Natronorubrum tibetense GA33: one gene and its partners. The protein of the gene in region 3 binds, or shares a complex with, the protein of the main gene of each other region. Links are inferred from orthologs where the notes say so. Each region holds a gene or a part of one and is shown on either strand. Other genes may lie near its edges.

The links.
Region 1: NATTI_RS0118830 (region 3) and rpl7ae share a complex: the UniProt entries of both Methanocaldococcus jannaschii proteins name them as parts of the 50S ribosomal subunit. The link is inferred for Natronorubrum tibetense GA33 from one-to-one orthologs.
Region 2: NATTI_RS0118830 (region 3) and NATTI_RS0102120 share a complex: the UniProt entries of both Methanocaldococcus jannaschii proteins name them as parts of the 50S ribosomal subunit. The link is inferred for Natronorubrum tibetense GA33 from one-to-one orthologs.

The regions. Positions count from the first base shown.
Region 1 is NZ_KB913017.1:3,416,159-3,423,428, reverse strand. What follows is about bases 2,886-5,587. They hold rpl7ae (50S ribosomal protein L7Ae), read left to right. Parts: upstream 2,886-3,906; coding sequence 3,907-4,269; downstream 4,270-5,587. Other genes in these bases: ndk (nucleoside-diphosphate kinase), read left to right, coding at 4,904-5,368; NATTI_RS0117455 (50S ribosomal protein L24e), read left to right, coding at 4,509-4,907; NATTI_RS0117460 (30S ribosomal protein S28e), read left to right, coding at 4,281-4,505; tmcA (tRNA(Met) cytidine acetyltransferase TmcA), read right to left, coding at 2,886-3,523. Also shown: NATTI_RS0117480 (DUF456 domain-containing protein), read right to left, coding at 1-133; NATTI_RS0117475 (SDR family NAD(P)-dependent oxidoreductase), read left to right, coding at 283-1,029; more of tmcA, read right to left, coding at 1,115-2,885; NATTI_RS0117445 (DUF7344 domain-containing protein), read left to right, coding at 5,640-6,062; sod (superoxide dismutase), read left to right, coding at 6,257-6,859; NATTI_RS0117435 (FAD-binding and (Fe-S)-binding domain-containing protein), read left to right, coding at 7,006-7,270. UniProt on the Methanocaldococcus jannaschii protein: Multifunctional RNA-binding protein that recognizes the K-turn motif in ribosomal RNA, the RNA component of RNase P, box H/ACA, box C/D and box C'/D' sRNAs.
Region 2 is NZ_KB913017.1:402,057-409,401, reverse strand. Bases 2,886-5,662 are described here. They hold NATTI_RS0102120 (50S ribosomal protein L37ae), read left to right. Parts: upstream 2,886-4,030; coding sequence 4,031-4,294; downstream 4,295-5,662. Other genes in these bases: NATTI_RS0102100 (DUF3194 domain-containing protein), read left to right, coding at 5,213-5,467; NATTI_RS0102105 (prefoldin subunit beta), read left to right, coding at 4,811-5,212; NATTI_RS0102110 (KEOPS complex subunit Pcc1), read left to right, coding at 4,453-4,716; NATTI_RS0102115 (DNA-directed RNA polymerase subunit P), read left to right, coding at 4,309-4,443; NATTI_RS0102125 (hypothetical protein), read left to right, coding at 3,779-3,991. In the rest of the region: tRNA pseudouridine(13) synthase TruD, read left to right, coding at 1-340; NATTI_RS0102150 (hypothetical protein), read left to right, coding at 471-770; NATTI_RS0102145 (hypothetical protein), read right to left, coding at 812-1,333; NATTI_RS0102140 (zinc ribbon domain-containing protein), read left to right, coding at 1,472-1,915; 5'/3'-nucleotidase SurE, read left to right, coding at 2,003-2,845; GTPase HflX, read left to right, coding at 5,793-7,121; NATTI_RS0102090 (LUD domain-containing protein), read right to left, coding at 7,192-7,345. UniProt on the Methanocaldococcus jannaschii protein: Binds to the 23S rRNA.
Region 3 is NZ_KB913017.1:3,665,148-3,672,601, reverse strand. The notes cover bases 4,183-7,068. They hold NATTI_RS0118830 (50S ribosomal protein L19e), read left to right. Parts: upstream 4,183-5,343; coding sequence 5,344-5,793; downstream 5,794-7,068. Other genes in these bases: NATTI_RS0118815 (50S ribosomal protein L30), read left to right, coding at 6,988-7,068; NATTI_RS0118820 (30S ribosomal protein S5), read left to right, coding at 6,338-6,991; NATTI_RS0118825 (50S ribosomal protein L18), read left to right, coding at 5,793-6,341; NATTI_RS0118835 (50S ribosomal protein L32e), read left to right, coding at 4,611-5,351; NATTI_RS0118840 (50S ribosomal protein L6), read left to right, coding at 4,183-4,607. Also shown: NATTI_RS0118890 (30S ribosomal protein S3), read left to right, coding at 1-381; rpmC (50S ribosomal protein L29), read left to right, coding at 381-593; NATTI_RS0118880 (ribonuclease P protein component 1), read left to right, coding at 601-1,065; NATTI_RS0118875 (30S ribosomal protein S17), read left to right, coding at 1,056-1,499; NATTI_RS0118870 (50S ribosomal protein L14), read left to right, coding at 1,499-1,897; rplX (50S ribosomal protein L24), read left to right, coding at 1,901-2,257; NATTI_RS0118860 (30S ribosomal protein S4e), read left to right, coding at 2,254-2,958; NATTI_RS0118855 (50S ribosomal protein L5), read left to right, coding at 2,951-3,496; NATTI_RS0118850 (30S ribosomal protein S14), read left to right, coding at 3,489-3,677; NATTI_RS0118845 (30S ribosomal protein S8), read left to right, coding at 3,679-4,071; more of NATTI_RS0118840, read left to right, coding at 4,074-4,182; more of NATTI_RS0118815, read left to right, coding at 7,069-7,454. UniProt on the Methanocaldococcus jannaschii protein: Binds to the 23S rRNA.

The DNA.
Region 1 (7,270 bases), 250 kb from region 3 along the record:
CGAAGCCGGAGTGCCACCAGTAGAGGTAGATCCCCGACAGCGAGAGCAGTCCGCCGGGAACGAGCGGGACGAGGGTCCCGACGATACCGCCGACGAGCAACGCGACTGCGAGGATCGTGATCGCATCGACCATATCGACCCCGACGGCCGGCCCGACAAAAGGCGTACGGTCTTCGGTGCAGTCGATGAGAGATCGGTCGGTACCTGGCGTGCAATTCCCGCGGCGTCGGTGGCCGGTTCCGACTCCCGTATTATTACGTACCGGCATCCGAACGACTGGATATGACGCAGACACGCGGAGCGATCATCGTCGGCGCGTCGTCGGGGATCGGCGAAGCGCTCGCACGACAGCTTGCCGACGAGGGGTACGAGATCGGATTGGCCGCCCGTCGAACGGAGCGAATGCGAGAGATCGGAAACGAGTTACCGACCAAATCGTACGTCGCGACGATGGACGTCACCGACACCGAGGACGCTCGAGCGGGCTTTTTCGAACTCGCGGAGGCGATGGGATCGGTCGATCTGGTCGTGCTCAACGCCGGCGTCGGTCCGTTCAATCCGAAACTGGACTGGGAGCCCGAACGACGGACCGTCGACGTCAACGTCCGCGGGTTCGTCGCGCTCGCAACGGCCGCGATGGAGTACTTCGAAACCGTCGGTCGGGAGGACCACGCGAGCGAACTCGACGGTCATCTCGTCGGAATTTCGTCCGTTGCGGCCCACTTCGGCGGCGGCGGAGTCCAGGCCTACTGCGCGTCGAAGGCGTTCGTCTCGACCTACCTCGAGGGACTCCGGGCCCGCCAGCGCGACTCGGACTCGAACGTCTCGATTACGACCGTCGAACCCGGCTACGTCGACACCGAGCTCTCGATGGGCGACTTCTGGGAGTGTTCGCCCGAAACCGCCGCGAAACAGATCGCTCGAGCGATTCGGACGGAGAAAAATCACGTCTACGTCACGCGGCGCTGGCGCCTCGTCGCGTGGGTCCTCGCTCTGACCCCCAACTGGCTGCTTCGCCGGCTGTTGTAGCGCCGCGGACCGCCGAAATCTCCATTGCCCCATGTCGGGAGCAGTCAGCGACGATCGTAATCCGGAGGCGATGCGGTCGTCGCGCTCACCCGTCGGCGAACCGACCTCGCTCCTCGAGCGCCGCGTCTCCACCGTACCGATCGACCAGCGGACGGAGCGCGTCGCCGAGCGCGCGCATGCACTGGCCGGTCGAGTGGTACCCGAGTCGCTCCGCGACGGCCGAGACGCCGCGAGCCTGGAGCGCGCGCAGCACGAGCAGTCGTTCCTCGCGTTCGGTCAGGTCGATTTCGACCGGGTTCTCGACGAAGTAGCGGATGATGAGTCGACGGAATGGCTCGGGATCGACGTCGAACAGCCCGGGACCGTAGGCCGCGCCGGCGACGACCCGCCAGTCGTGGTCGGATAGCTCGAGCCGCGGCGCTGCCGCGTCGTCGACGGACCGCAAGAGTGCACGGGCTACGTCGGGATCGAGATCCGACAGCGCGTCCGTACAGAGCGCTGCGAACCGCCGGGCGAACCAGTCGGCGTGGCGGTCGTGGAGGTCGGCTCCCGGCTCGGTCGTCGGGGCGAGCATGAGCGCCGAGTACTCGCCGCTGGCGTCGTTGCGAGTCGTCGAAACGTGGACCGTTCGGTAGCCGTTCTCGCGCCAGAACTCGAGCAAACCGGGCGTCGCGCCGAACCCGGTGCCGAGCCAGTCGATCCCCTCGCGGGGCCGTCGGTCCCGTTCGCCGTCCGAGACGCGTGGCGTCTCGCTCGAGAACTCCTCGCGGATACACTCGAGCAGCCGCGACCCCAGCCCGCGCGAGCGCACCGCGTGGTGGGTCGCGATGCGAATGACGCGGAGGCCGGCGGGTTCGCCCGCGGACTCGTCGCGCAACTGGCTCGTGAGCACGTCGGGGAGCATGTTCCCGCGAACGCGGTCTCCCTCGTACATCATCGTCCGCGTTTCCGGCGAGAGGTTCCCCTCGCGAGCCAGCAGGGCGACGCTGACGACGCGTCCGTTCCGGCTCCCGTCCCCCTGGGATTCGGTGCCGTCGCCGTCACCGTGGACCAGCGCGCGGGCCTCGAGGTTTGGTGCATCGAGCACTCGCGCGAGGTCGTTGGGCTCGGTGCGGTAGTGGGCGAGCACTAGCAGGCCGAACGCCTCCCGGAGCAGGTGTTCGTCTGCGAGCAGGTCGTCCGGCTCGAGTCGTCGGTAGTCGACCGAGTCTGGTGTCGCGTCCTCGACCAGCGACTCGACCGGCGGCCGGGCGTCGAGGAGCAGCGCGCGAAACGCCCAGACCTCGACGGGGTCGCCCGCGGCGTACCGGATCGGCTCGAGAAGCGTTCGCTCGGCCACCTCGTGATCGCTCCCGGCCAGTCGATCCCGGAACCGGACCGAAAAGCCGCGGCCGGCCCCCTCGTAGCCGTGAATCGTCGTCGCGAACGCGACGTTGTCGGCTTCGAGTAGCGACTCGAGCATCGAGACCGGGAGCGCGGCGGCCTCGTCGACGATGACGACGTCCGCGTCCTCGAGTTGGGCCACGGCGTCGGTCGGCTCGAGAAACCGGACACGGCCGCCGACAGCGGTCTCGAGCCGGCGAGCAGGGTCGACCGTGGCGTCGACGTCCGGGAGCGCCTCGCAGAGTTCCCCCGCGCGATCGAATAGTTCGGCCGCGTTCCGCGATTGGGGTGCGGTGACGAGGACGTCCAGTCCCGCCGCAGCCATGGCTCCCGCGGCCAGTCCTGCGGCACTCGACTTGCCGCGGCCGCGGTCGGCCTCGAGGACGACGGCTCCTGGCTGGGTGCGTTTGGTCGCTTCGGTCTCGTCGGTCGCGCCAGTTGCTTCGGTTCCCTCCAGCAGTGACTCGAACGCGGCAACCGCGTTGGCCTGGTCGCCGGTGAGACAGGCCTCGTAGGTTTCGGCGGGGAACCGCGTGTTCGTCGGTGCCTCGAGCGACGGTTCCTGCTCGCGGCTCGGGCGCGGTGCCGGATTCGTCAATCCGTCGTCGACGATTTGCTCGGCATCGAGGTCGACGATTCCGATTCCGCGATGTGCGCGAAGGGTTTCGACGAGTCGCCCTCTGAATCGCCCGGTAACGTCCGCGAGGGAGAACGGTGGCACCGCGAGTGACTCGTCGAACTCGCCGCTTCGGTCGGGCCAGCCCTCGAGCGGTGGCGTCAGCAGGACCAGCAGGCCGCCCCCGTCGACCGCACCGATGACTTTGCCGAGCGCGTTCGGTCGGAGTCCCTCGTGGGCATCGAGCGCGACGACGTCTCGAGTCGTTCCGAGGAGGTCGCTCGCGTTGGCCTGCGGGAGGTATTCACAGCGAAGGCGGTCGTCGGGACCGACGAGCGTCGTGGCGGTGATCGCGACCGGGAGGGCGTCGAGGATCGACTCGAGGGCGTCGTATCCCTCTTCCCGTTCGCCAGAGAGGACCAGCAGCCGTCGCTCGTTCGTTCCCGTCGCTTCGTCGAACAGCGATTCGGCGAGTCCGACGATGTCCGCGTCCATGTGAGCGGATTGGGGGACTCGAGAGTAATAGCCACCGGAGTACGATCGATGGGGCAGTCGCCTGGAAGGGTGATCGAGAGAAGCGTTCCGTTCGACGGCAATCGATACTCCGGACCACCGCGTACCGTGGGTTGATCGATAGTCTCGCACCACAGTCACGATTGTCTATATCCTGTCGAATCGGCCCGTGCGGACCCCTCTCACAGCCCCGTCCGTTTGAACACGCTTTTAAGGGGGGCAACGCTACTGGCGTAGTACACCCTACGCGGGGTTGATGATGCTCCTAGCCTCACAGGACTTCCGCCGGAATCAGTTCGGCACGGGTGCCCAGCACCCGGACGGCAGGGGAGCGCGAGCCCACGTGTAGGAGAGGTGAACAACCAATGTCAGTCTACGTAACAACCGACATCCCGGCCGACCTCGCAGACGATGCCCTCGAGGCACTCGAGGTCGCACGAGACACAGGACGCGTAAAGAAAGGAACGAACGAAACGACGAAAGCGATCGAGCGCGGCAACGCCGATCTCGTCTACGTCGCAGAAGACGTCTCCCCCGAGGAGATCGTCATGCACCTGCCCGAACTCGCCGACGAGAAGGGCATCCCGGTCGTCTTCATCGAGACCCAGGACGACGTCGGCCACGCTGCCGGCCTCGAGGTCGGGAGCGCCGCCGCGGCGATCGTCGACGCCGGCGAGGCGGGCGACGACGTCGAAGATATCGCCGACAAGGTCGAGGACCTCGACTGAGGTGATCAGAGATGAGTGCTGAAGAGGAAGAAAGCGGCTCTACGCCCGCCGAGGTCATCGAGATCGTCGGCAAGACCGGCATGCACGGCGAAGCCATGCAGGTCAAATGCCGAATCAAGGAGGGCGAGAACCAGGGACGAATCATCACCCGAAACTGCCTCGGGCCGGTCCGCGAAGGCGACGTGTTGCAGCTTCGCGAGACCGCTCGTGAGGCAGACTCCATCGGAGGACAATAACCAATGGTCGAGAAACGTACGTGCGACTACACGGGCGAAGAGATCGAGCCCGGCACGGGCATCATGTACGTCCGCAAGAACGGCAGTGTGCTCCACTTCGTCGACTCGAAGGCGGAGAAAAACTACAAGCTCGGTCGTGAACCGCGCGATCTGGAGTGGACCGAGGACGGTCGCCGTAACAAGGGGCCGGCCGAGGATACCACGCCCGCTGCCGAGGACGATCAAGACGAGGTCGCCGACGCCGAAGCTGACGACGACCTCGAGACCGAGGACGAAGCCGTCGACGAAGACGACGACGCCGAATCCGCCGGTGACGAGGACGTCGCCGAGGACGAGGATGTCGAAGCCGAAGCGGAAGACGACGGCGAGGACGAAGCCGAAGAGACCGAGGCCGAACAATGAGCGACCACGAGCGGACCTTCGTCATGGTCAAGCCCGACGCCTTCGCGCGCGGGCTCGTCGGCGAAGTCATCTCCCGACTCGAGGACCGCGGTCTCAAACTCGTCGGGATCAAAGTGATCAACATGCCCGAGGAGCGGGCCCAAGAACACTACAGCGAACACGAGGATAAGCCGTTCTTCGACGGCCTCATCGAGTTCATCACCGGCGGTCCGGTCGTCCCGATGGTCTGGGAAGGCCAGGATGCGACCCGTCAGGTCCGTCAGATGATCGGCGAGACCGACCCGCTCGAGGCCGCACCGGGAACGATCCGCGGCGACTACGCGCTGGATCTCGGTCGAAACGTCGTTCACGCTGCCGACCACGAGGACGATGGCGCGAACGAACGCGAAATCGCGATTCACTTCGACGACGACGAACTGATCGACTACGATCAGCACGACGCCGAGTGGCTCTACGAGTAGTACGTCGAGGCTCGTCTCGGCTCGAACGCAGCGATTCGCCCGATCGATTCTTCATTTTCTCGCGTCTAACGTACAGTCGACATCAAAAACAGACGGTTAAGAGCGACGACTGTAATCTCGTTGGCAGCGGCCACCACCCAGTAATTATACCGGAGATTATATTGTGGAGAATGTACATGTGTTTTTCTAGGTAGACGCAACATCTAATGGGACGGCTGCAGAAGAGACGGTTGGTGGTTTCGAATGGTAACACACGGTAGGTGGTTCGTGGATGCGTAAAACCGAGCGAGAGTCGACGAAGATCACGGCCGAGGTGACGCCGTCGCTCGATCTGATCTTCGATCTTCTCTCGAACCGCCGTCGACGGTACGCGCTTTACTACATGCACGACCAACCGGACGGCGTCGCGACGCTCGACGAACTCACGACCGCGGTCGTCGACCTCCAGCAGGCGGACTCGAGCCAGGAGGCAGCCATAGCAGATGAAGCCGACTCCGGCGACGACACCGATTTCGAGACCGACTGCGACCAGCGACAACTGCGAATCCGAACAGAACTGCAGCACACGCACCTGCCGAAACTCGAGGACGCCGGCGTTCTCGACCACGATCGACGCAGTGAGACCGTTCGATACTGGACACAGCCCTCGCTCGAGGAGTGGCTCGAGCACGCAAAACACAAGGAACTCTCGTAGACCGACGGCGACGACGTGGTCCCCCGGCCCGGCTGAAAGGTTTAACCCCCGACCCGTGGTGAGAGTACTGGTGGCGGCGTATCACGCGAGACGAACCACACGAGGGGAGTGCGATCGCCTGTGCGGCATGATACCGTTTCTCTCCTCAAAACTTAACAGGCGAGATGCAGATACAACACTACAGGTGAATTCCAATGACTGACCACGAACTTCCACCACTTCCGTACGATTACGACGCGCTGGAGCCATCGATCTCCGAACAGGTCGTGACCTGGCATCATGACACCCACCATCAGGGCTACGTCAACGGTCTCAACGCCGCCGAGGAGACCCTCGCGGAGAACCGCGAGTCGGGCGATTTCGGCTCGACGCCCGGAGCCCTCTCGAATGTCACCCACAACGGCTGTGGACACTATCTCCACACGCTGTTCTGGGAGAACATGTCGCCGAACGGCGGCGGCGAACCCGAGGGCGACCTCGCCGACCGCATCGAGGAGGACTTCGGCTCCTACGAGGGCTGGAAGGGCGAGTTCGAGGCCGCTGCCGGCGCCGCCGGTGGCTGGGCTCTGCTGGTCTACGACCCGGTTGCCAAGCAGCTGCGTAACGTTGCGGTCGACAAGCACGACCAGGGCGCACTCTGGGGTTCGCACCCAATTCTCGCCTGTGACGTCTGGGAACACTCCTACTACTACGACTACGGTCCGGACCGCGGCGAGTTCATCGACGGCTTCTTCGACGTCGTCAACTGGGACTCGGCCGCCGAGGAGTACCAGAAGTGCCTCGACCACTTCGAGTAACGTAGCTGCCCGGAAACGCGACGACTCGGCAATCTTGACGTTTTTTGACACACGTCCCCGATAGCCGCGCCGCCAGTCGGTCGCGGTCGGCGACATCGTGTGAAGCTCACACGCACTGTTTTGGTTCTCGGTGGTCGAGTGCTCGTATGGCTACGGAACGAGTCGGCGGCGAGGACCGACCGCTCGAAGGCACCACGAACGCTGATCGGGACGATAGCGATGGCGACGCGGACGGCACGGGCGGCGACCTCGCGGCCGCCCTCGAGGTCGCGGTCGACGGCGACGTTCGCTTCGACGAGTACACCAGAGTGCTGTACGCGACCGACGGAAGCATCTACGGCGCACAGCCAGCGGGCGTCGTCTTCCCGCGGGACAGGGACGACATCTGCTCTGCGGTCCGCGTCGCGGCCG
Region 2 (7,345 bases), 3.3 Mb from region 3 along the record:
CCAGCGGGTCGACGAGCGTCGCGTTCGGTCCGTGACGCGCCACTGCGAGCGTGGCCGAGCGTTTGTCACCGCTCCGCTGGTGGGTACGGAAACCGAACTCGCCGACGGCGAGCAGGGCGAGATCGAACGGGCGGTGCTCGACGACCTCGGTCTCGCGCCCGAAGACTTCGACCTCCCTGGCGAGTTCCACTCAACTGGCACCCGGCGAGCGATGCTGGTTCGGACCGATCTCGAGGTCGAGACCGACCCGCTCACGCTCTCCTTTGCCCTCCCGAAGGGGTCGTACGCCACGGTCGTCCTTCGGGAGTATCTGAAGGTCGATCCCGTTGATCTCGGCTGAGGTCGACGGCCGTCGGATCGATTCAGATCACACTGAACAGTAGATTCATGCCAATACCGCGAATAGTCACTCGGGAGGTAAAACCGCGCTACGAGACACCGTGGGCCATACATGGATCGCCGAGAGACAGATGATCGGAACGGACGAGGACACCGAGCTAATCGACTGGGAGAAGACGACTGACGACGGGGTTCCGGTGTACATTCTGGAGTACGACGGTCCCGTCTCGGCACCGACGGGCCGGCCGCGGACGTTGTTCGGCGCGAGCAGCGGCGGGACGGTTCCGGCGGGCGATCAATACGTCGAGTTACCCGACGGCGAACGGCTTCCCGCGACCGAACTGACCTACGAGACCGAGGGAACCACGCTCCGAGTCCGTCACGAGTCGCCGTCGTTGCTAGATCGATGTCTGGAATATCTGCCGTGGTAGACTCGAGCCTGAGTCGAGCGCTGAATTGCAAAGATAGCGACTCAGTCGAGAACGTCGCGGAGCACCGCACCGAAGCCGACGGCGCCGACACAGAGCGAGACGAGACCGCCGATCCCGGTGAGCGCGAGCGCGCCGTTGAACCCAGCCGCAACGAGTACCGGCTTCAGCCAGCCGTCCTCGTGTCCGACCAGCCGGTCGGCGATGGCGAGGTAGCCAACGACCGTTCCGATCGCCCACAGCAGGTACGCGACGAGCAATAGCGGGATGGCAACGAGGATTCCGACGAGCGTGATGAACAGAAGGAACGCCAGCATAACGATTCCCACGATAGAGAGGATGCCGTAGACGAACGAGCCGACGGGGTTCTCAAGCGCGTCGGCCATCATGCGCTCGGTGAACGCGGGCGCGACTGCGATCATGATCGCACCGACGATCAGCGTCGTCAGGAAAGCGCTGACGGCGCCGCCGAGGAGGCCGTCGGTCGCGTCGATTTCGATGCCGATTCCCGGATACGTCTGTGCGACCAGTAGCCCGGCCAGTACGGATTGTGTCGGTTCTATCACGAATGCTGAGGATCCGCCGCAACCAAATAAACGGCCCTATCGATCCTCTCGGGTGTCCGGACGTGGACCGCCACACCGTTTTCGTGCTGCGTCGTCCGCGCTGATAGGCTTTTGTTCGCTCGAGTCCTCGCATCTCCCATGAGAAGCACTCGGCTGCAACGCCAGATCGACGACCTCGTCGCCCAGGGCTGGAAGATCGAGGACGAGGACCGCGACCGCGTCGTGATGGTCGATCGGGAGTTCGGTTCGGTCGGCTCGCACATCCTCGTCGCGATACTGACCGTCTGGTGGACGATGGGGATCGGCAACGTCCTCTGGGGAGCGTACAACTACGTCTCGAACTCGAGGCGACAGGTTCTCTGGGAGGAGACGACGGGTTGTCCGTCCTGCGGGGCGGACGTCTCGGTCGACGCGGCGTACTGTCGTTCCTGCGGCGAGGATCTCGAGGCTCGAATGGATCGGGCAGCGGGTGCTGGAGACACGATGCCCTGTCCGGAGTGTGACGCGGTCGTCGCCGAAGGCTCGCGATACTGTCGCTCCTGCGGGACGAAGTTGGCGGACGCGATGGGAACCGCGAGCTGATACGACGCTGGGGACCGCGAGCCGACGCCGACGCGGCGGAGCGCGCCGAATAGGTACTCGTATCCAGCCCGAATCCGAAGTTAGGGTATGGACCAGGACGACGGACCGGAAATTCTCCTGACGAACGACGACGGGATTGACGCGCCGGGTATCAGAGCCCTGTACGACGCGCTCTCCGAGGTCGGCTCGGTCACCGTCATCGCACCCGACCGCAACCAGAGCGCCGTCGGTCGGTCGCTGTCGTACGGACGGACGGCGACGGACGCCGACGATCCGGAGCTGACGACGAGCATGGCCGATGGGCTGTTCACCTCGCCGGTTCCCCACGCCGACCACGAACTCGGCTACGCCGTCCGCGGGACGCCCTGTGACTGCGCCATCGTCGGCGTCAACGCGCTCGACCCCGAACCCGATATCGTCGTTTCGGGCTGCAACAAGGGGGCGAACCTCGGGGCCTACGTCTTCTCGCGCTCGGGGACCGTCAGCGCCGCGATGGAGGCTGCCTTTCTCGGGACGCCCTCGATCGCGATCTCGATGGACACGCTGGGCATCGAGCGCGACCTCGAGCCCGCGGACTTCGAACGCGCGGGCGAGATCGCGGCGAAACTCGCGAGCGGCGCGCCCGGCACGGGGCTGTTCGACCGCGTGGACTACCTGAACGTCAACGTCCCACGGCCCGACGTGGCGTCCGACGGCTTCGCGCTCACTCGACCGACCGAGGTCTACGAGATGGACGCCACCGTCGAGGACGGCGGCTTCCAGTTGACCAACCGCCTCTGGCAGCAGATGGCCAATCGGGACATCCCCGATCCCGATGATACGGACCGCCACGCTGTACTCGAGGGAGAGGTCTCGATCTCCCCGATGCGGGTTCCCTACGACATCGTGGAGACGCCGGAGGTTCGGACGATCCTCGAGAAGTTGCTGTAGCGCCCGGTGTTCCCGAGCGACGCGATCGAAAACACCGTCATTTTACACGCGTCCCTCGAACCACGGCTATGGAGTGTCGCCACTGCGCCTCGCCGCTCGAGAAACCCGGCGATTTCTGTCTAGTCTGCCGGGAGCAAAATACCGCGGCGATCGTTCTCGAGGCGGGGCGAGAACGGACGACACTGACGATGCTTGCAGACGACGGCGACGAGGACACGGAGTCGGCGAGCGAACCTTCCGATCCGGTACTGGGTGAGACGACGATTACGACGACGCCCGAGGAGGGCGAAAACGAGGTCGTCGAGCTACGAAATTTCGCGGGGCTGATCGGCGACGAAATCCGCCGCAAGCGCCCCGAGGAGGTCTACGCCGGCGGCGAACGGGCGGTGATTCAGGCCGTCCGCGAGGATATCCACCACCCGTTCTACCGCGTCGCGGACGACGACCCCGTCGAGGCGGTCCTCGAACGTCGCGGCAAACCCGCACTCGACGTCGTCGAGACGCCGCCAGCCGACAAGATCGGGGGCAGTCACACCACGCTCATCGGCGGCCGTACGGGCATGCGGGCGATCCACACCGTCGCGGATCACCCCCACGTCAAGAAGGTCATCCCGGGACCCATCGACGCTGGCGGGAAGGGCTCCCAGTCGGGATTGCGGGCGAAAGTCACCCGCGCCGACGACGGCGGTAACGTTCGCATGCTCCTCCGAGACGGCTCGAGCGTACAGGAAAACCGAGTCGTGACGACGGCTCGAGACCGAGAGATGGGCGAACGGATCCGTGAGGATCTGAACGACGTGCTGTCCAACGCGGAGTTCCAGTAGCCGTCCGTCGACTACTGTCGTACAAGAACTGTCACGACCTCGTGGAAGTGACACTGGCTGCTGGTTGTCAGGCCCTTTTCCGACCGGGAGTAATGAGATATAATTAGCCATGCTCGAACGACCCGACGCCGTCCTGGCTGCGATTCCGCTGCTCGCCATGAGTGGACTCGCCCTCCGTACGGTCATCGCGGTGACGGGTGCCGGAACGGGGCTCCTCGCCGCACCATTAGCGCCCGTCGGCTACCTCGCGGCGCTCGCGCTGGTCTTTCGGGAGTTGCTCACCGGTCCGGTCGCCGAACAGGCGGAGAACGGATCGGCGTAACTCAACAGGTTTAAGAATCCGCTGACGATAGCTACCACCATGTCTGATAAAGGAGATGTCGGGAGTGCAGGCCGCTTCGGCGCGCGCTACGGTCGCGTCGCCCGACGTCGCGTCAGCGAGATCGAAGACGACATGAACAGCGCCCAGGTCGACGGCGACGACGTCAAGCGCGTCGGAACCGGTATCTGGAAGAACGAAGAGACCGGTGAGGTTTTCACCGGCGGTGCCTACCGTCCCGAGACCCCTGCCGGCCGAACCGTCAAGCGCTCGATCCGCGCTGCACTCGCCGAAGACGGCGAATAATCCCATTACCCTGTATGAGTTACAAGTGCTCCCGCTGTAAACGCGACGTCCAGATCGACGAGTACGGTGGCGTCCGCTGTCCGTACTGCGGCCACCGCGTGCTCCTGAAAGAGCGCAGCCGCGACGTCAAGGAAGTCGGCGTCAACTAACGACCGCGCGTGTCTTCTCACGATGCGACTCTCGAGTTCGACTACGAGACCGCGTCTCGCGCCGCGCTCGTTGCCGAGAGCGTCGCCCGCGAGATCGGCGAGATCGACGACGACCGCTCGCGTACGACGATCGAGCGCGACGGCGCGACCGTTCGAGTCGACGTCGTGGCCGCGGACGTGATCGCCCTCCGAGCCGCGCTCAACACCTGGTTCACGCTGGTCGACGTCGCCGAACGAACGGCCGAACTCGGCGATTCGGTACTCGAGTCGTAGCAGTAGCCGGCTTTCGTCTATTGATTCTCGCCGTCGGACCCGCTCGCCGACGACAAAGCTTGGCTTTATCAGTGCGGAGGGCGACGGTCGAGATATGCAAGGCAATCTCCCACCGGAAGCACAGGAGAAAATCGAACAACTGCAGGACCTTCAGGAGACGGCCCAGACCGTCGCCATGCAGAAACAGGAGGCCGAATCGAGCCTTTCCGAGGCCGAGAACGCCCTCGACGAACTCGAGAACATCGACGAGGAAACCGGCATGTACCGAAAGGTCGGCGAACTCCTCGTCGAGACCGAGTACGACGCGGCCGAGGAAGACCTGCAGGACAAGGTCGACTCCCTCGAGATCCGCCTCGAGACCCTCGAGAAGCAGGAAGACCGAGTCCAGGAGCAGTTCGAGAGCCTTCAGGACGAACTCGAGGAGCTCCTCGGCGGCGCGGGCGGCGGCATGGGCGGCCCAGCAGGCCCAGGCGGTCCGGGCGCAGGCGGCGCATAAATGTCGACCGGCGAGCCGACTGACGACGAGGTCGTCCAGACGGCCTCCGACGCTGCGGAAGGCTACGTCTTCTCGCAGTACAAGCAGTCCGCGGTGCGCGACCTCGACGTCACCGTCACCTTCGAGGAGGGCGTCCTCGAGGTCGACGTCTATCTGAACGCACCCGAGACCGAGGACGGACCCGACGCCGAACAGGTGGCGGACGACGCCGCGCTCACCGCGCGTGAGGCGGTCGACGAACTGTTCGGCGAGTAACGCTCTCGGCTGCAGTTTTTGCGGGGCCGTCACCGATTCGAACGAGAGTTGCTACACCAGGGATCACGTCGTCGGGTAGCTGTCCTCACGCTCACCGTGATGCCAGCCACAACTAATTTGTAGCTGACGGAGTATGTTCGATGTAGGCCGATGGAGACCTGTTCTTCCCACTGAGCCGGGTCCGCTTGACCGACGTGTCGCCGACGGAATCGACGAGTTGCGACGCGCGTGAGCAGCCGGTTCGTATTCGTTCTGATGACCCCTGACCCCGTAGCGGCGGGGCTCGGCACCGATCGCAAACAGTGATGAACACAACACCACCACTATGTCACGAAATCGCAGCACAGGACGTCGTACAGTCGTCGCGAACCGATCGACAACCACCCCCGTAGAGACCCGCGAGATACGGGCCCTCACCCGTGCCGCCGGCGACGAGGTCGTCGCCGAACTAACCCAGACCGGCCCGGCGGATTCCGGAACGTACCTCGGGCGTGGCAAAGTCGACGAACTCGCCGAAACCGTCGCCAGCCACGACGCCCAGTGTGTGGTCGTCGACGGCGAACTGACGCCGAGTCAGCACCACACCCTCGAGTCACTGTTGCCCGACGAAACGGTCGTCATCGACAGATATCGGCTCGTACTCGATATTTTTGAGGAGCAGGCCGGCACGCGACGCGCACAACTGCAGGTCGAACTGGCACAGCTCAGATACGACCTGCCACGGATCATCGAGTCCGCGGACGAAGGCGCACTGAACAAACAAACCGAGAAGGGGTCGCCCGTCTACGACGTTCGCGACCGGATCGACCGTCTCGAAGGCAAACTCGCCGACCTCCCGAACCCGGCCGAACAGTTCCGCGAACGCCGCCGCGATGAAGGGTTCGATCTCGTCACGATCGCGGGCTACACGAACGCCGGCAAATCGACCCTGCTGCATCGGCTCGCCGACGACCTCTCGCTCGAGCAATCGCGGACCGACGACGATTCGAACCCGGATAGCTCGGACAAGAACGCCACCGCAGCGATCGAAAATCGGTTGTTCAAGACGCTCGAGACGACGACTCGGCGGGCGACAATCAGCGGTCGACCCGTGCTCGCGACGGATACGGTCGGCTTCGTCGACGACCTGCCCCACGACCTCGTCGAGTCGTTCAGTTCGACGCTTTCGGAGGCCGCGACGGCGGACGTTGTCGTTCTCGTCGCCGACGCGAGCGATCCGCTCGAGCGGTTTCGCCGACGGCTCGAGGTGTCCGACGAGGTGCTCTCCGCGCAGAACATTGCGGACGAGCGGATCGTCCCCGTGTTGAACAAGGTCGATCAGCTCTCGGCGAACGAGCGAGAGTGCCGGCTCGAGATTGCCTCGGAATCGCTGTCCCCATCGACACCGGAGCCGATTCCGGTGAGCGTGCTCGAAGGGACGAACCTCGAAGCGCTTCGGACGGCGATTCGGGATCGGCTCCCCGAGGAATCCGCGACGATACGAATGCCCAACTGCGACGAGGCGATGGCGCTCGTCTCGCGGGCCTACGATCGGACGTCCGTGGAGACAGTCGACTACGAGGGAGCCGAGGTACGACTCGAGTGTCGTGGTCGACCGTCGGTGCTTACGCAGCTCCGACGTCGGGCCAGGGAACTCGAGACGGCTCGATCGTAGCGACCCTGCACTCGCAACGCGGGGTGAGCGCGGACACCGACGCGAGACACCGTTTTCAGCGGCCGGCGTCTCAGCGGTCGGGTGCCAGAATCTCGATCGGATGCGGAACGGTACGTTCGAGCAAGGTCTCGAGTTGGTCGCCACAGGACGTCCCCGAAGCGACGACCGTCTCCGCCCCCTCGAACTCCCGAGCCAGCCGGTCGCCGACGTCCATACTCACCTCG
Region 3 (7,454 bases):
GATATGGACCCCGCAGAGATCGTTCCCGACGCCGTCGAGGCCAACGAGGCCGCAGGTGTCGAGGAACTGCTTGAGGGTGAGCCCGAGGAGGCCGAGGCCGCCGACGAAGGCGCCGAAGCCCCTGCCGAGGATGCCGTCGAACCCGAGCCCGAACTCGAGGAAGAAGACGTCGAGGAGGTCATCGAAGCGGAAGTCGAGGCCGACGAGGAAGACGTCGACATTCCCGACGAATCCCCGATCGAGGAAGACCTCGACGAACTCGAGGAGGACGTCGAAGCCGAGGCTGAGGAACTCGTCGCGGAGATGGACGAGGAGGAAGCCGAGGCCGACGAAGCGGATGTCGAGGACGCGGATGACGCAGACGAGGGAGGTGACGCCTGATGGCGATCCTCCACGTCGCAGAGGTTCGCGACATGACCCCCGCGGAACGCACAGAGGAACTCGAGGAACTCGAGACGGAGCTGCTGAACCAGAAGTCCGTCCTCGCCGCCGGTGGTGCCCCGGAGAATCCGGGCCGCATCGGCGAACTGAGCCGGACGATCGCTCGGGTCAAGACGATCCAGCGAGAAGAAGGCGACCTGGACGACGAGTAATACAACAATGGCACTGACACCCGAGACCCTGCCCCGACACGAACTCAACGGGCTTCCCGTGAGAGTCGTCGAGAGCGACGACGCTTCGCGGGTTGGCCTCGAGGGACGCGTCGTCATCGAGACGACGAACACCCTCTCGATAGAAGTTCGGGACGACGGCGAGTCTCGGGTGTTGATGGTGCCGAAGTCGGGCTCGACGTTCGAGTTCGCGATCACAGATGAAGCCGCCGGGGACGAGAAGTCCTCGGGGACTGCGTCCAAACTGGCCGATACTCAACCCGACCCGTCCGAGAAATCGGACGAGTCGGACGGAGCCGGCGGCGATGCCGCCGGCTGTCGTGGCGATGACCCCTCGCGGGATCACCGCCACGTTGCTGGCGAGGACGTGGCCTACGTTACGGTCGATGGATCGCGGCTGCTCTCACGACCCGCCCGACGCACGGAAACGAATGGTGACTCACCATGGCAATAGGACTAGACGTTGAAACCCCTCCGGAACCCGAAAACCCGGAGGAATACGACTACGAGACGTGTCCGTTCTACGGCGAGCTTCCCGTTCGAGGACAGATCCTCGAAGGGCAGGTCGTCTCGACGGACATGGACAAGACCGTAGTCGTCGAGCGAGAGTACGACGTGACGGTTCCGAAGTACGACCGTCAAATGAAACGTCGCTCGCGCGTTCCGGCACATGTGCCGGGCGTGCTCGAGCAACTCTCGGTCGGTGACACGGTCAAGATCGCAGAGACCCGACCACTGTCGAAGACGAAATCGCACGTGGTCGTCGAAGTAACCGAGGAAGCGACGGCAGAGGACGTCGCCGAACTCACCGGCGAAGCGGAGCCGGACCCACAGCTCTCGGCCGAAGACCTCAGCGCCGAGAGCGACGATGAAGAGGGTGATGAGTGATGGAGGCACTGAAAGCCGACGTCACCCAGGGACTCAAGAAGGGGTCGCTGGTCACGTGTGCCGACAACACCGGCGCACGTGAGCTGAAAGTCATCAGCGTCGCGGGCTACCACGGCACCAAGAACCGCCAGCCGAAGGCGGGAATCGGTGACAAAGTGACCGTCTCGGTCACCAAGGGTACCCCCGAGATGCGCCGTCAGGTCCTCGAGGCCGTCGTCGTCCGCCAGCGGCAATCGATCCGCCGGCCCGACGGCACGCGCCTGAAGTTCGAGGACAACGCGGCCGTCATCATCGACGAGAACGAAGAGCCCCGCGGGACGGAGATCAAGGGCCCGATCGCTCGCGAAGTCGCAGAGCGCTTCGGAGCAATCGCCTCTACCGCAACGATGATCGTATAGACAATGAGCGAACAACCAACCAAACAGCGAAACGAGACTGCGCGTGCACCGCTGCACAAGCGAGGAAAGCAGCTTCACGCGACGCTGTCCGACGACCTCCGCGAGGAGTACGACACCCGTCGAACCCGCGTCAACGCGGGAGACACGGTCGAGGTCATGCGCGGCGACGACGCCGGCGAAACGGGCGAAGTCCTCCGCGCGATCCTCGAGGACGGAACGATCCACGTCGAGGGCGTGACGGTCGAGACGGCAGACGGCGAAGAAGTGCCGCGACCGCTTGCCCCCTCGAACGTCCGTCTTACCGACCTCAATCTCGAGGACGAGCGTCGTGAGGCACGCCTCGAAGGTGATAGCGAATGACGAAACACCAGAAACGACTGTCAGTACCGAAGTCCTGGCCGGTCGAGCGCAAGACGGAGACCTTCACGGTCAAAGCCGGCGCTGGACCGCACGGTAAGGACGGCGTGCCGCTCGTCGTCTTGCTGCGGGACGTACTCGGCTACGTCGACTCGAAGAAAGAAGCACGATACGCCCTCTCCGAGGATGCGATCCTCGTCAACGGGAAACCGATCAACGACGAACAGCGCCCAATCGGCATGTTCGACATCGTTGCGTTCCCCGGCCGAGAGGAGTACTACCGCGTCTTCCCCGACGAAGGCGGTCGGCTCGCGCTGACCGAAATCGACGCCGAGGCCGCCGGAAGCCGCCTCGGCAAGATTAAGGGCAAACAGCAGGTTCCCGGTGGAAAGACCCAGCTGACCCTCCACGATGGCACGAACGTCATCGTCGACGACGAAAACGAGTACAACTCGGACGACTCGATCGTCGTCGACAACGAGGACAAATCCATCGTCGCCCACTTCCCGTTCGAAGAGGGTGCGCTCGTGACGGCCGTCCGTGGCAACCACGGCGGCAAGATCGGCGAGATCGACGCGATCGACATCACGCCGGGCAGCGGCCCGAACACGATCGGTGTCGATACGGACGACGACGGCTTCGAGACGATTCAGGAGTACATCGTCGTTATCGACGAGAACTTCACGGGTGATGATGATGAGTAGTGAAGCCGGATCCGACGGCGAGTTCCACGAGATGCGCGAACCCCGCGTCGAGAAAGTCGTCGTTCACATGGGCGTCGGCCGCGGTGGCCGCGAACTCGGGAAAGCCGAAGACATCATCCAGGCGGTCACGAACCAGCAGAGCGTTCGTACCCAGGCGAAAAAGACCGAACCCGACTTCGGTATCCGCCAGGGCGACCCGATCGGCACGAAGGTTACCCTCCGCGGCGAGGACGCCTACGACTTCCTCGAGAAGTCCCTGCCGCTCTCGGAACTCTCCGCAAAGCAGTTCGACGACACCGGCAACTTCAGCTTCGGTGTCGAGGAACACACGGAGTTCCCGAGCCAGGAGTACGACCCGAACGTCGGTATCTACGGCATGGACGTGACGGTCAATCTGGTCCGGCCGGGCTACCGCGTGGCCAAACGCGACAAGGCCAACCGGTCGATCCCGTCGAACCACCGACTCACCCCCGAGGACGCTATTCGCTTCCTCGAGGCGAACTTCGACGTGAACGTCGAGGAGGCAGACGATGAGTGAAACTGAAACTGACGTAGAACGCGAGCAAACGGGCGAACATGCCGCAAAGCGCACTGGGCAGGAAGCGGCCTGCCAGCGCTGTGGCCGCAAACAGGGGCTCGTCGGTAAGTACGACATCAACCTCTGTCGCCAGTGTTTCCGCGAAATCGCTCGTGATATGGGATTCAAGAAGTATCGATAACATGACCGGAAACGATCCACTCAGCAACGCGCTCTCGGGAATCGATAACGCCGAGAGTGTGGGACATCTGTCCCACGAGGTAACGCCCGCCTCGAACGAGATCGGCAGCGTACTCGAGGTCTTCTACGACCGCGGGTACATCGACGGCTTCGAGTACGTCGACGACGGTAAAGCCGGTCAGTTCGAGGTCGAACTAAAAGGAGCGATCAACGAGTGTGGCCCCGTCAAGCCCCGCTACGCCGCAGGTGCCGAGGACTTCGAGAAGTGGGAGAAGCGCTATCTCCCCGCTCGAGGTTTCGGTGCGCTCGTCGTGACGACGAGCAGCGGCATCATGAGCCATTACGAGGCTCGTGAGCAGGGAATCGGCGGCCAGGTGATCGCATACGTCTACTAACCATGCGAGTCGAACTGGAAATTCCCGAAAACGTATCCGTCGAGATCGACCACCTCGACGTGACCGTCGACGGTCCAGAGGGCAACGTCACGCGACGTCTCTGGTACCCCGACGTGTCCGTCGAACTCGAAGACGACACTGTAGCGATCGAAAGCGACAACGAGGACGCGAAAACGAACGCGACCGTTGGCACCTTCGAGAGCCACGTCCGTAACGCCTTCCACGGCGTGACCACGGGCTGGGAGTACAAGATGGAAGTCTTCTACTCTCACTTCCCGATGCAGGTCCGCGTGGAGGGTGACGACGTCGTCATCGAGAACTTCCTCGGCGAAAAGGCACCGCGACGTACGACTATCCACGGTGAGACCGACGTCTCCGTCGACGACGAACGGCTCGTCCTCTCCGGTCCGAACAAGGAGGACGTCGGCCAGACGGCGGCAGACATCGAGCAGTTGACACGCGTCAACGACAAGGACACCCGCGTCTTCCAGGACGGGGTCTACATCACCGAGAAACCCGCCAAAGGAGGTGCCTGATAGATGGCAGACGAAGAACCCGAAGACAACTCGGCCGAAGACGAGCCCCAGGAGCTCGAAGACATCAGCGGCGTCGGTGCGAGCAAGGCAGAAGCCCTGCGCGACGCCGGATTCGAGTCCATCGAGGACGTCAAAGAGGCAGACCAGGACGACCTGGCCGAAGCCGAAGGTGTCGGGAACGCACTCGCGGCCCGTATCAAAGCCGACGTCGGCGACCTCGAGGTTTCCGAAGAGACCGACGCCGAAATCGAAGACGAAGGCGTCGACGAGGAAGCCGAAGCGGTCGAAGACGTCGAGACCGAACTGCAGCCCCGCGGGCTGACCGAGAAGACGCCCGACCTCTCCGACGACGAGGAACGACTCCTCGGCCGCCGGCAGAGCGAAGGGAAACCGCAGTTCAACCGACAGGACTACCACAAGAAAAAGCGGACGCCGGAGTCCTGGCGCCGCCCGCGCGGGCAGCTGTCGAAACAGCGCCGCGGTATCAAAGGCAAGGGCCCCAAGGTCCAGGCCGGCTACCGCACGCCAGAAGCCGTGCGAGGGAAACATCCCAGCGGCTTCGACGAGGTCTACGTCGAGAACACGAACGACCTCGAGGGTGTCGACGGCTCTCACGAAGCGGTCCGCATCGCCTCCTCGGTCGGCGCGCGCAAGCGCGAACGGATCGAAGAGCAAGCGGAGGAACAGGGCGTTCGCGTCCTGAACCCGACCTACGAAGAAGTCGAGGTGGAATCCAATGACTGATCTGAGCGCACAGAAGCGACTCGCAGCCGACGTCTTGGATGTCGGTCAGAACCGCGTCTGGCTCGATCCCGACGCCCAGTCGGAGATTGCCGAAGCGATCACTCGCGACGAGATCCGCGACCTCGTCGATGAAGGTCGCATTCAGGCTGACGACGCCTCTGGCAACTCTCGCGGCCGTGCCCGTGAGCGCAACAAGAAGCGCGCGTACGGACACCAGAAAGGGCCGGGCAAGCGCCGCGGCAAGAAGGGCGCACGCCAGAACGAGAAAGACCAATGGCAGAACAAGATTCGCGCACAGCGACGGAAGCTGCGTGAACTCCGCGATTCGGGCGAGCTGACGCCCACGCAGTACCGACAGCTCTACAAGAAGGCTGGCGGCGGGGAGTTCCGGAGCGTCCAGTACCTGTTGAACTACATCGACGAAACCTACGGTGACCAATAATGGCGACAGGACCACGATATAAGGTACCGATGCGGCGTCGCCGTGAGGTCCGGACGGACTACCACCAGAGGTTGCGCCTGCTGAAATCGGGAAAGCCCCGCCTCGTCGCTCGCAAGAGCAACAAGCACACTACGGCGCAGCTGATCACTCCCGGACCTCAGGGAGACGAGACGCTCGCAAGCGCACACTCCAGCGACTTGGAGGAGTACGGCTGGGAAGCCCCGACATCCAACATCTCCGCGGCGTATCTGACCGGCCTGCTGGCCGGCAAACGAGCCGTCGACGCCGGTCTCGAGGAGGCGGTCCTCGACATCGGTCTCAACACGGCCACGCCCGGGAACAAGGTGTTCGCAGTGCAGGAAGGGGCCATCGACGCAGGCCTCGAGATTCCGCACAACGATAGCGTGCTCGCAGACTGGTCGCGTACCCGCGGCGAACACATCGCCGAGTACGCCGAACAGCTCGACGAGCCGCTGTACAGCGGGGAGTTCGACGCAGCTGATCTCCCAGAACACTTCGACGAGGTACGAGAGGCGATTCTCGAATGAGCAACTACAACGACAGCGGATGGGAACCCGTCACCCGTCTCGGTCGGAAGGTCCAAGAGGGCGAGATCGACGATATGGCGACCGCTCTCGCCTCGGGACTCCCGCTGAAGGAACCCGAGATCGTCGACCAGCTCCTTCCCGGACTGGACGACGAAGTGCTGGACATCAACATGGTCCAGCGGATGACCGACTCCGGACGCCGCGTGAAGTTCCGGTGTGTCGTCGCGGTCGGTAACCGCGACGGCTACGTCGGCTACGCGGAAGGCCGAGACGATCAGGTCGGCTCCGCCATCCAGAAGGCGATCGGTATCGCGAAGCTGAACATCATCCAGGTGCCACGCGGCTCCGGCTCCTGGGAGGACCGTTCGGATCGGCCACACTCGCTGACCCGGAAGACGACCGGCAAAGCCGGCTCCGTCGAGGTCGAGGTCATTCCCGCGCCCGAAGGGCTCGGACTGGCTGCGAGCGACACCGTCCGTCACGTCCTCGAACTGGCCGGCATCGAAAACGCATGGACCAAGAGTCACGGCAACACTCGAACGACCGTGAATCTCGCGAAGGCGACGTTCAACGCACTCGAGAACGCATCGCAATCGCGCCAGCCCCAGCAACACGGCCGAGAAGACGAAGCCGAGGTGGCTGACCAATGAAAGCGATCGTGCAAGTACGCGGTGAGGTAAACCGCAATGCCGATATCCAGGACACCCTGGAGATGCTCAACATTCACAGCGTCAACCACTGTACCCTCGTCCCCGAGACCGACGCCTATCAGGGGATGATCTCGAAGGTCAACGACTACGTCGCCGTCGGCGAACCGGACGCCGACGTCCTCGAGACCCTGCTTGTGAAGCGAGCGGAGCCCCTCGAGGGCAAACAAGCAGACGTCGACGAGGAGTGGCTCGCGGAGAACACCGACTTCGACGATTTCGGTGAACTCGCCGAGGCACTGCTGGCAGAGGAGACGACGCTGCGCGAGCAGGGTCTGTCGCCGACGCTTCGACTGCACCCACCACGAGGCGGCCACGACGGCATCAAGAAGCCGACTGTCGAAGGCGGCCAACTCGGAAAGCATACAACAGCGCAGATTAACGACCTGCTAGAATCGATGCGATA